3 regions of the Roseburia sp. TF10-5 genome follow, and region 1 is predicted to be linked to each of the others. Evidence: predicted binding sites of a transcription regulator. Region 1 holds the regulator's gene; each other region holds the start of a gene.
The links. The regulator Rex, encoded in region 1, represses fermentation and respiration genes when NADH is low (regulators of the CRP and FNR family bind a similar motif). The targets are predictions, from matches to a motif close to ATTGTTAANTANTTAACAAT.
Positions count from the first base shown of each region.

Region 1 (3,290 bases):
ACACTGGAAGAGAAAGCACGGGCTCATGCGTCGATCAATGAACACCGGGCAATTGCCGAGGCATTAAAGGCAAGGGATGCCCGGACAGCGGAGGAGTGTGCCAGACTCCATATCCGCAATACGATATCCAACATGGATAAAATCGGTTGGGAAAATCTGATGAAATAAAATAAAGGAGAATGAAGCGATGAGCAAGATTACAATGACAACACCACTGGTAGAGATGGACGGAGATGAAATGACAAGAATTCTCTGGAAAATGATCAAGGATGAGCTGTTACTTCCGTTTATTGATCTGAAAACAGAGTATTATGATCTGGGACTGGAAGAGCGTAACCGGACAAACGATCAGGTAACGGTTGATTCTGCAAATGCAACAAAGAAATACGGTGTTGCTGTAAAATGCGCAACGATCACTCCGAATGCCGCAAGAATGACAGAATATAATTTAAAAGAAATGTGGAAGAGTCCGAACGGAACCATCCGTGCCATGCTTGACGGAACGGTATTCCGTGCGCCGATTGTCGTAAAGGGAATTGAGCCAAATGTTAAGACCTGGGAAAAGCCGATCACGATTGCAAGACATGCGTATGGCGATGTGTATAAGGCATCAGAAATGAAGGTTCCGGGACCTGGTAAGGCTGAGCTGGTATTTACTGCAGAGGATGGAACCATCGTGCGTGAACTGATCCATAATTTTACCGGAGCCGGTGTATTACAGGGACAGCATAACCTGGACGATTCCATTGAAAGCTTTGCACACAGCTGCTTTAAATATGCACTGGATACAAAGCAGGATCTGTGGTTTGCAACAAAGGATACCATTTCCAAAAAATATGACCATACCTTTAAGGATATTTTCCAGGATGTATTTGAGAAGAATTACAAGGATGCATTTGAAAAAGCCGGAATTGAGTATTTTTATACTTTGATTGATGATGCGGTTGCACGTGTTATGAAGTCAAAAGGCGGATTTATCTGGGCATGCAAAAACTATGACGGTGATGTTATGAGTGATATGATCAGTTCTGCATTCGGCTCTCTTGCCATGATGACTTCCGTACTTGTATCCCCGCATGGATATTATGAGTATGAAGCTGCACACGGAACCGTTCAGAGACATTATTATAAGCATCTGAAGGGTGAAGAAACTTCCACAAACTCCGTCGCAACCATTTTTGCATGGACAGGAGCACTCAGAAAGCGCGGAGAACTGGATAAAAATCAGGCACTCTGTGATTTTGCGGATAAACTGGAAGCAGCATGCTTAAAGACCATTGAGTCCGGAAAGATGACAAAGGATCTTGCTTTGATTACGACCATTGAAAATCCGGTGGTATTAAACAGTGAGAATTTTATTAAGGCAATCCGGACAGAACTAGAAGCTTCTCTTTCATAAATAAAAGGATTGGAGGATGAAATTGTGGAAAAGGAAATCTCACAAGCTGTCATCCGTCGTATGCCAAGATATTACCGTTATCTGGGAGAATTGCTGGAGGAAGGCGTTGAGCGCATTTCCTCCAATGATCTGAGTCACCGGATGATGGTGACGGCCTCTCAGATTCGCCAGGATTTGAATAATTTTGGCGGATTTGGACAACAGGGTTACGGATATAATGTGAAATACCTGTATGATGAGATCGGAAAAATACTGGGGTTAAATGAGACCCATAATATTATCATGATCGGTGCCGGAAATCTTGGTCAGGCAATTACAAATTATGTAAAATTTGAACGGTTTGGTTTTATCATTACTGCGTTGTTTGATGTAAAACCATCTTTAAAAGGACAGACCGTTCGTGATATTCCGATTTATATGATGGATGAACTGGATGATTACTGCAAAAAAAATAAAGTAGATATTGCAGCCTTAACACTCCCGAAAGAAAAGGCAGAAGATACTGCGCAGCATCTTGTGAATCTGGGAATCCGTGCCATCTGGAATTTTGCCCATGTGGATCTGGATTTAAGTGATAAAAGTGTGGTTGTCGAAAATGTTCATTTGTCGGACAGTCTGATGCAGTTATCATATAATATCGTGAAGAACTCCAAGTAGCACACAAAGAGGTGATACGATGAAGGATGATGAAGAATTTAAAAAAGCGCTGGCAGACAAACAGGTGCCGATTCTTGTACTTGATGAGAAGTGGCATCGGCTTTTTGCTGTGCATGGCAAGCCGGACGAAATTCATGAAACGGAAAACGAGCTGAATGCTTTGCTTGCCAGACAGGGAAAACTGAATGAAGAGTTAAAACAGCTGAAAAAAGTAAAAAAGCAGCTGATGGAAAGCATTGTCGCAAACATGGACGGAACTACATCCGAAGATATGGATGCACAGCGGGAAAAAAAGCTGGATGAAGATAAACGTCTGATTGATGAAACCAATCAGAAAATGGAAGAAAATGAGGACGAACTGCTGGAAATTCCACGTCGGATCCGTGATGTCAACCGGAAACTGATGCTTCAGAGCATGGGATATTTTTACGAAAAAATACGTGTCAATAAAAAGGAATCCGATGATATTGATGCCTGGATCAATCAGGTTCGTGTGGATTTAAAGAAAAATATCATCCGTAAGCAGAACCGGGATATCAACAATCGTGAGATTTATGCGTATCTGCACGATATCTTCGGGCCATCCACTCTGGATCTGTTCGATATTCACTATGAAGATGAAGATGTGGAAGAGGACAGCGCACAAAATAAACAAAACGATACGAAAGAATCACAAAAGGAAGAGAAGAAAGAGGAGAAATAGAAATCTTGCGTTATCTTGTATCGGGAAAAGAAATGAAGCTTCTGGATCAGAATACGTCGCAGGTGTTTCATGTACCGGAACTGGTATTGATGGAACAGGCATCGATGGCTTTTGTGCAGAAGCTTTTAGTGCTTAAACAAAATAAATTATCGACAGCATTAATTGCCTGTGGAAGCGGAAATAACGGAGGGGACGGACTTGCCATTGCCCGACTTTTGCGGGAACAGGGGGTTTTTGTGTCCGTATGGCCGGCAGGAGAGGAAGAAGGGCACCGGACCAGTCCATCCTATGACACCCAGAAACAGATCTGCAGTGCCTACCGCATTCCGGTCGTGCAAAAGGAGAAAGTTTCCGCAGGGGAGGCATCCTATGATGTGGTCATTGATGCCATGTTTGGAACCGGTCTGTCCCGGGAAATATCCGGAGCACTTGCAAACGATATTGACGTGCTCAATCAATTGTCTGGATGGAAAGTTGCCGTGGATATTGCTTCCGGAATCAGTTCCGATGATGGGGCAGTACTTGGCACGG
Region 1 is NZ_QTYW01000001.1:250,947-254,236, reverse strand. Features, by position in the region: gene DXD06_RS01335 (GntR family transcriptional regulator) at 1-168, shown strand, start outside; gene DXD06_RS01330 (NADP-dependent isocitrate dehydrogenase) at 188-1,399, shown strand; gene DXD06_RS01325 (redox-sensing transcriptional repressor Rex) at 1,421-2,056, shown strand; gene DXD06_RS01320 (hypothetical protein) at 2,076-2,759, shown strand; gene DXD06_RS01315 (NAD(P)H-hydrate dehydratase) at 2,765-3,290, shown strand, end outside.

Region 2 (3,290 bases), on a different contig from region 1:
GCATGCACAATATGATTCGGATTTTAAAATTTCCGTAAACATTACCGCGCACTCCCTGTTGTGGGACATTGAGGGATATATCCGGCAGACAATGGAACAAAAAGGGATAGATGCCCGCATGCTCTGGATTGAAATTACAGAACAGGATATCCTTCTGCAGACGGATGTGGTTGTCCGGAAACTTGAAGAACTCAAAAAGCAGGGACATAAGCTTTTGATTGATGATTTCGGCATGGGACATACTTCCCTGCTGTACCTGCAGTCAGAGTATTTTGATGTAGTCAAGCTGGACGGTTCACTGACCCGCCCACTTTTAAAAAGCCATACGAATCAGAAAATTGTGCGTTCGATTATTGAACTGGGACAGGAACTTGGTGTAAATGTCATTGCAGAGTTTGTGGAAAACAGGGAGCAGAGAGATCTTCTGGATACGCTGGGCTGTCATTGCTATCAGGGGTATCTGTATGCAAAACCGCTGGAACTGGAGGCGTTTATTACTTATATGAAACAGATGAACGAGAAGTAGCGGTCTGTTTCTTCAAAAATTTCCAGTGATATTTACCAAAATTTCTCTTGTTTTTTTGAAGCCCTGGATATATGATGATGACAGGGAAATTGTTACAGCACAAAAGCCATTTCAGAAAGGATGGACGGAAAACATGAGAAAGAAGTCACATATTTCACTGGCACGTTATATTGTAGCAAACACAGAGGACGAAGGGCTGAAAAAACACTGGCTGTCGTTTTATATTGGAAGTGTCCTGCCGGATTGTAAGCCATCTTTTATCTATAAACGGCATGAGATTACCGGTACATTTCCAAAACTCAGGAAGGATATAGATGCATTGATTCATGGAAAAGAGAATCGTTTTCCAAAACGGAAGCGGATGTATTACATGAACCTGGGGGAGATCACGCATTACGTAGCAGATTATTTTACCTTTCCGCACAATAAGATTTATCCGGGAGGATTTAAAGAACACTGTGCTTATGAAGAACATCTCAAACATGAACTCCGCGCTTTTTTAAAGACGGAGGCACCGAAGGCATTGAATGAATGCGGGCATCGGCAGTTTGCCAGCCAGGAGGCACTGTTTGATTATATTCAGAAGATGCATGATAAGTATTTAAGCAGTAAGATTGATACTGCAAAAGACATTGAGAATATTGTGCTGGTCAATAAACAGGTGGTGGATGGCATCGATTATCTGTTTTTAAAGAATCATATGCAGCATAGGGTTGCATAGAAGGAAAGCAGTCGGAAATCCGGCTGTTTTTCTACGTTTACGGACACTTATAGGATTGACAAATTTTTGACAAAGTGTTACGATTATCCCATATGAAACTGTCGATGATTCGTGACAATCAGGTACATATACCGTTACGAAAGACATTTAGGATTAGGAGGATTTATACAATGAGTGAGTTCAAGAATTTAACTCTGGAAGTAGCTGACGGAATCGCTGTATTAGCAATCTCCAGACCAGCAGCATTAAATGCATTAAACAGTGAGACTCTGGATGAGTTAAACGTATGCTTAAGCGAGATCGAAGCAAACGATGATATTAAAGCTGTCATCTTAACCGGTGGTCCGGACAAGAAGGGCAACGAGTTCAAGTCATTCGTAGCTGGTGCAGACATTGCCGAGATGGTAAACTTTACAGCTCCGGAAGCACGTGCATTCGGAATCAAGGCTTCTGAGCCATTTTTCAAACTGATGAACATGCGTCAGGTTACTATCGCTGCCGTAAACGGATTTGCATTAGGCGGAGGATGTGAGATCTCTATGGCATGTGATATCCGTATCGCAAGCGAGAATGCCATCTTCGGACAGCCAGAGTGTGGTCTTGGAATCATTCCTGGATTCGGTGGTACACAGAGACTTGCCCGTCTGGTAGGTATGGGACGTGCAAAAGAAATGATCTTTACCTGTGACAATGTAGATGCAAACGAAGCATACCGTATCGGCCTGGTAAATAAGGTAGTTGCCAAGGAAGAACTTATGCCAACTGCAAAGGCTATGGCAGCAAAGATTATTTCTAAGGGAAGCTATGCAGTATCTGTTGCAAAGGCTGCAATCAACAATGGTTATGACATGGATATCAAGAACGCTGTTGAGATGGAGGCTAACCTGTTTGGCGTTGTCAATGATACACATGACAAGAAGGAAGGCATGGGAGCATTCTTAGAAAAGAGAGCTGCTACATTAACAGATTTCTAAAACCATACAGAGGGCGATAAGGGACGATATGAGAAATCATATCGTCCTTTTTTACCATATTTCAGGATAGGGAAAATGGAATTATATTAGACAATCTGGTGAAATTAGGTTATTATAAATAATAAGGGAGTTACCCTAAAACAGGAGTGTTATAAAAATTATTATTAAATGGAGGTTTAACGTCTTCATGGATAAACTTTATATGATCTTATTATGCCTGATGATAGTACCAATTCTTATTTGTATCAAATATTCCAGAAAAATAAAAAGTGATGTGGCATCTTCCATTGTGAAATGCCTCATTTTTGCAATTGTTACGATCCTTAGCAATGGTTTGTCTGCTTTTTCAGGAAATGAAACATTTTCTTATATAATGGAAGCACTTTATCGGTTTTCCTTTGATCTGATGCTGATATATGTATTGCAGTATTCCCAGCAGTATACACGTGTTTTTCACGAGGTTTCACCGTTTAAAAAGGGGTGTTTCATAATTGCATATCTGGATGGAATTTTACTGTTTTTAAATATAATTTTTCATAACGTATTTACGATAGAAACCGTGCGATTCCCGAATTTTGATATGTATCATGTAGCCGACAAATCCATTATTTTTTACTTTCACTATGTGTTTGCATATGGTCTGGTAGTTTGTATTATTGCATCGTTTATCATCAAAATTATACAGATACCGGATTTTTACCGTAAGAAATATTTGCCGATACTTGTGTTAATATGTGTGATCACGGTATCAAAATTTATATGTGGAATTTCAGAATTTCCGATTGATGTGTCGCTTCCTTTTTTTGTATGCGCAGCAATACTGATCTGTTACCTGACGCTGTACCGTTCTTCGCGTGAACTTGTAGATAAAACACTGTCCATCGTTGTAAATGAAATGAATAACGCTGTGATATGTTTTGATATAAATAACGAATGTGTGTATGCCAATGAGCGTGCATTGAAAATATTTAACAGTTCACTGGATTCCCTTTCCGGGATCTCGGAGGATGTACAGGGCTGGATAAAAGAACATGACACCAACAATTCGGCCTCCCTTGAATGGAGTGGT
Region 2 is NZ_QTYW01000018.1:12,235-15,524, reverse strand. Features, by position in the region: gene DXD06_RS13615 (EAL domain-containing protein) at 1-526, shown strand, start outside; gene DXD06_RS13610 (zinc dependent phospholipase C family protein) at 660-1,247, shown strand; gene DXD06_RS13605 (enoyl-CoA hydratase-related protein) at 1,418-2,221, shown strand; gene DXD06_RS13600 (EAL domain-containing protein) at 2,409-3,290, shown strand, end outside.
Region 2: the regulator Rex is predicted to act here: its motif matches at 1,302-1,321, upstream of DXD06_RS13605 (enoyl-CoA hydratase-related protein).

Region 3 (3,290 bases), on a different contig from region 1:
TTTTGCAATATGAATAAATTGTGAACAAACGGTGTTCTTATCGGTTGGAACGTCTCCAGATGTGCATCTGGTCTGCCTCTTTGATCAGATCATCACGGAAGTCCGGATGTGCAATGGAAATCAGAGCCTCTGCCTTCTGCCAGGTAGATAATCCCTTTACATTGACCATGCCATATTCGGTAACGACATAGTGGGTATTTGCACGGGTGTCTGTGACAATAGAACCTTCTGCCAGGGTCGGGCGGATGCGGGAATGCATAACACCTTTCTTATCCGTGAATGTGGAAGAACAGCAGATAAAGCTCTTTCCACCTTTGGACATATAAGCACCGAGAACGAAGTCAAGCTGTCCGCCGGCACCACTGATGTGTTTGGTTCCGGAAGACTCGGCACTGATCTGTCCGAACAGGTCAATATCTACGCAGTTGTTGATGGAGATAAAGTTGTCCAGTGCTGCAATGGAGCGGATGTCGTTGGTGTAGCTGACAGGGGCACTCATCAGTTCCGGATTTTCATCCAGGTAATCATACATCTTCTTGGTTCCGGCACCGAATCCATATACCTGACGGTAGCGGTCAATGTTCTTGCATGCACCGGTAATCTTTCCGGCTTTGGCAATGTCTACGAATGCATCTACATACATTTCTGTGTGAACACCAAGATCCTTTAAGTCGGACTGTGCGATCAGGGAACCGACTGCGTTTGGCATACCGCCGATACCAAGCTGTAAGCAGGCACCGTTTGGAATCTGGTCTACGATCAGCTGTGCAACTTTCTGGTCTACTTCGGTAGCAGGACCGCCGGCACCGAGTTCTCCGATTGGAGGATTGGAGCCTTCTACGATTGCATTGACTTTGGAAATATGTATACCGTTTTCTGTTCCGCCAAGGCAGCGCGGCATATTTTCGTTGACTTCTACGATGATATGTCTGGCTGTCTCACACATCGCACCAAGATGGGAAGCACTTGGCCCGAAGTTGAAGTATCCATGCTTGTCCATTGGAGCAACCTGGAACATTGCCACATCATCCGGACAATCCAGCTCACGGTAATAACGAGGGAGCTCGGAATAACGGATCGGGCTGTAGAATGCACAGCCACGTGCGATCATATGACGTTCGATTCCGGACATATGCCAGGAATTCCATGTAAAATGCTCGCCGGCGTCTTCGCGCTCAAATACGGCAAGCGGTTTTAAGAGGATTCCGCCACGCAGGTTGATATCCTTCAGTTCATCGGTACGCTTGGCAAGTGCTTTGTCCAGTGTATCTACGGTGTTGGTACACCAGCCATAGTCTACCCAGTCACCGGATTTGATTACTTTTACGGCTTCGTCTGCTGAAACGAGCTTCTGTCTGTATTCTTCTGAAAAATCCATTCGTATAAGACCTCCTTGTATGTCTTAGCGTGAAGTTGTGAACAGAAATGCAACAACTTCGTTAATTTATTAACAACATTATAACATTTATGGATTTCAAAAACAATGGGGAGTGCTGGAAAACGTAATTATTCTGTGGTACACTTAAATTACATGATAAAACTTTCAGCCACTGTTTTTCCATTTATTCAGATTTCTTGCAATTAAGAGGCTGTAAGAATTTTGAATTCAGGGTTCCTAAGCCGGACGCAACCGTTGGAAACGCACCGTCCGGGTGCGATTCCAACTTTCCCGTACTTCCATGTACGGGAATTGCTGACTTATGACAAAATTCTAACAGACTCTAAATTGCAGAAAATTCACAAATAGAAAAACAGTGACTGAAAGTTATTTGAAACGTAAATTAAGCTTTGAAAAAAGGTTTTTGAGCTATCTTACGTTTTTGAAAATATGACAATAGAAAATTCATTATAGAGAAGAAAGAGAGAAAAGATGGAGAATCATACAATTGTTACTTTAAAAAAGGGAGAAGGCCGCACGATCAAGGCGGGTGGCGCATGGATTTTTGATAATGAGATTGATACGATTGTGGGGACATTTACCAATGGAGATGTGGTGACGGTACATGATTTTGACGGATATCCGATGGGAAAGGGATTTATCAATCAGAATTCGAAGATCCGTATCCGGATGCTGACACGCCATGTCGATCAGGAGATCGACGAAACGTTTTTGTACATGCGTGTGAAAAATGCGTGGGAGTACCGCAAGCAGGTGATGGCGGGTGGCAATGACAGCGTGCCTGAAGCGGATGATGTAGCAGAGAAAGTGTTTCCGGGAATTGGAACGACAGGAAGACCGGATTTGAATTGCTGCAGAGTAATCTTTGGAGAAGCAGATTTTCTGCCGGGACTGGTCATTGACAAGTATGAGGATGTGCTTGTGGTGGAATGTCTGGCACTCGGTATGGAGCAGTTCAAGGAAACAATCGTTTCATTATTAAAAAGGGTACTGAAAGAGGACGGTATTTCTATCCGTGGAGTCTATGAGAGAAGTGACGCCAATGAGCGCAGGAAAGAAGGACTTCCGAAGGTGAAAGGATTTATTGGGGAAACATTTGATACAGAGGTGGAGATTACGGAAAATGGCGTGCACTATCTGGTCGATGTGGTAAATGGCCAGAAGACGGGCTTTTTCCTGGACCAGAAGTATAACCGGCTGGCAATGCAGCGGATCTGTAAAGGAAAGAGAGTTTTGGACTGTTTTACACATATGGGAACGTTTGCACTGAATGCAGGAATCGCAGGTGCTTCCGATGTGACGGGACTTGATATTTCGGAATATGCGGTGCAGCAGGCAAATGCCAATGCCGTGCGTAATCATCTGGAAGATACGGTACATTTTCGCTGTGCAAATGTACTGGACGAGCTTCCAAAACTGGCAGAAGCCGGAGAAAAGTATGATGTAGTCATTCTCGACCCGCCGGCATTTACGAAATCCCGTGAGGCCACGAAGAATGCCATCAAAGGTTATCGGGAGATCAATATGAAAGGGTTAAAGCTGGTAAAAGACGGTGGATACCTGGCAACCTGTTCCTGTTCCCATTTTATGACACAAGAACTGCTGGCAAAGACGGTGAAGGAAGCTGCAAAGGCGGCACACAAACGGCTGCGTCAGGTGGAATTCCGTACGCAGGCGCCGGATCATCCGATTTTGTGGGCAAATTCTGCGAATGTGCCGGAGAGCTATTATCTTAAATTTTTTATCTTCCAGGTTGTTGATGAGAAATAATCCGAAGAATGCTTATTTATAGGGGTTCCGGAACAATTCTCTGATATGAAATAAAAGACTGACACACCTTTTGACACACTTTTATAGAAAAATATCTCGAAATAAGCAAATCCTCTTAGTT
Region 3 is NZ_QTYW01000021.1:41,398-44,687, forward strand. Features, by position in the region: gene DXD06_RS14780 (butyryl-CoA:acetate CoA-transferase) at 38-1,378, opposite strand; gene DXD06_RS14785 (class I SAM-dependent rRNA methyltransferase) at 1,871-3,169, shown strand.
Region 3: the regulator Rex is predicted to act here: its motif matches at 1,436-1,455, upstream of DXD06_RS14780 (butyryl-CoA:acetate CoA-transferase).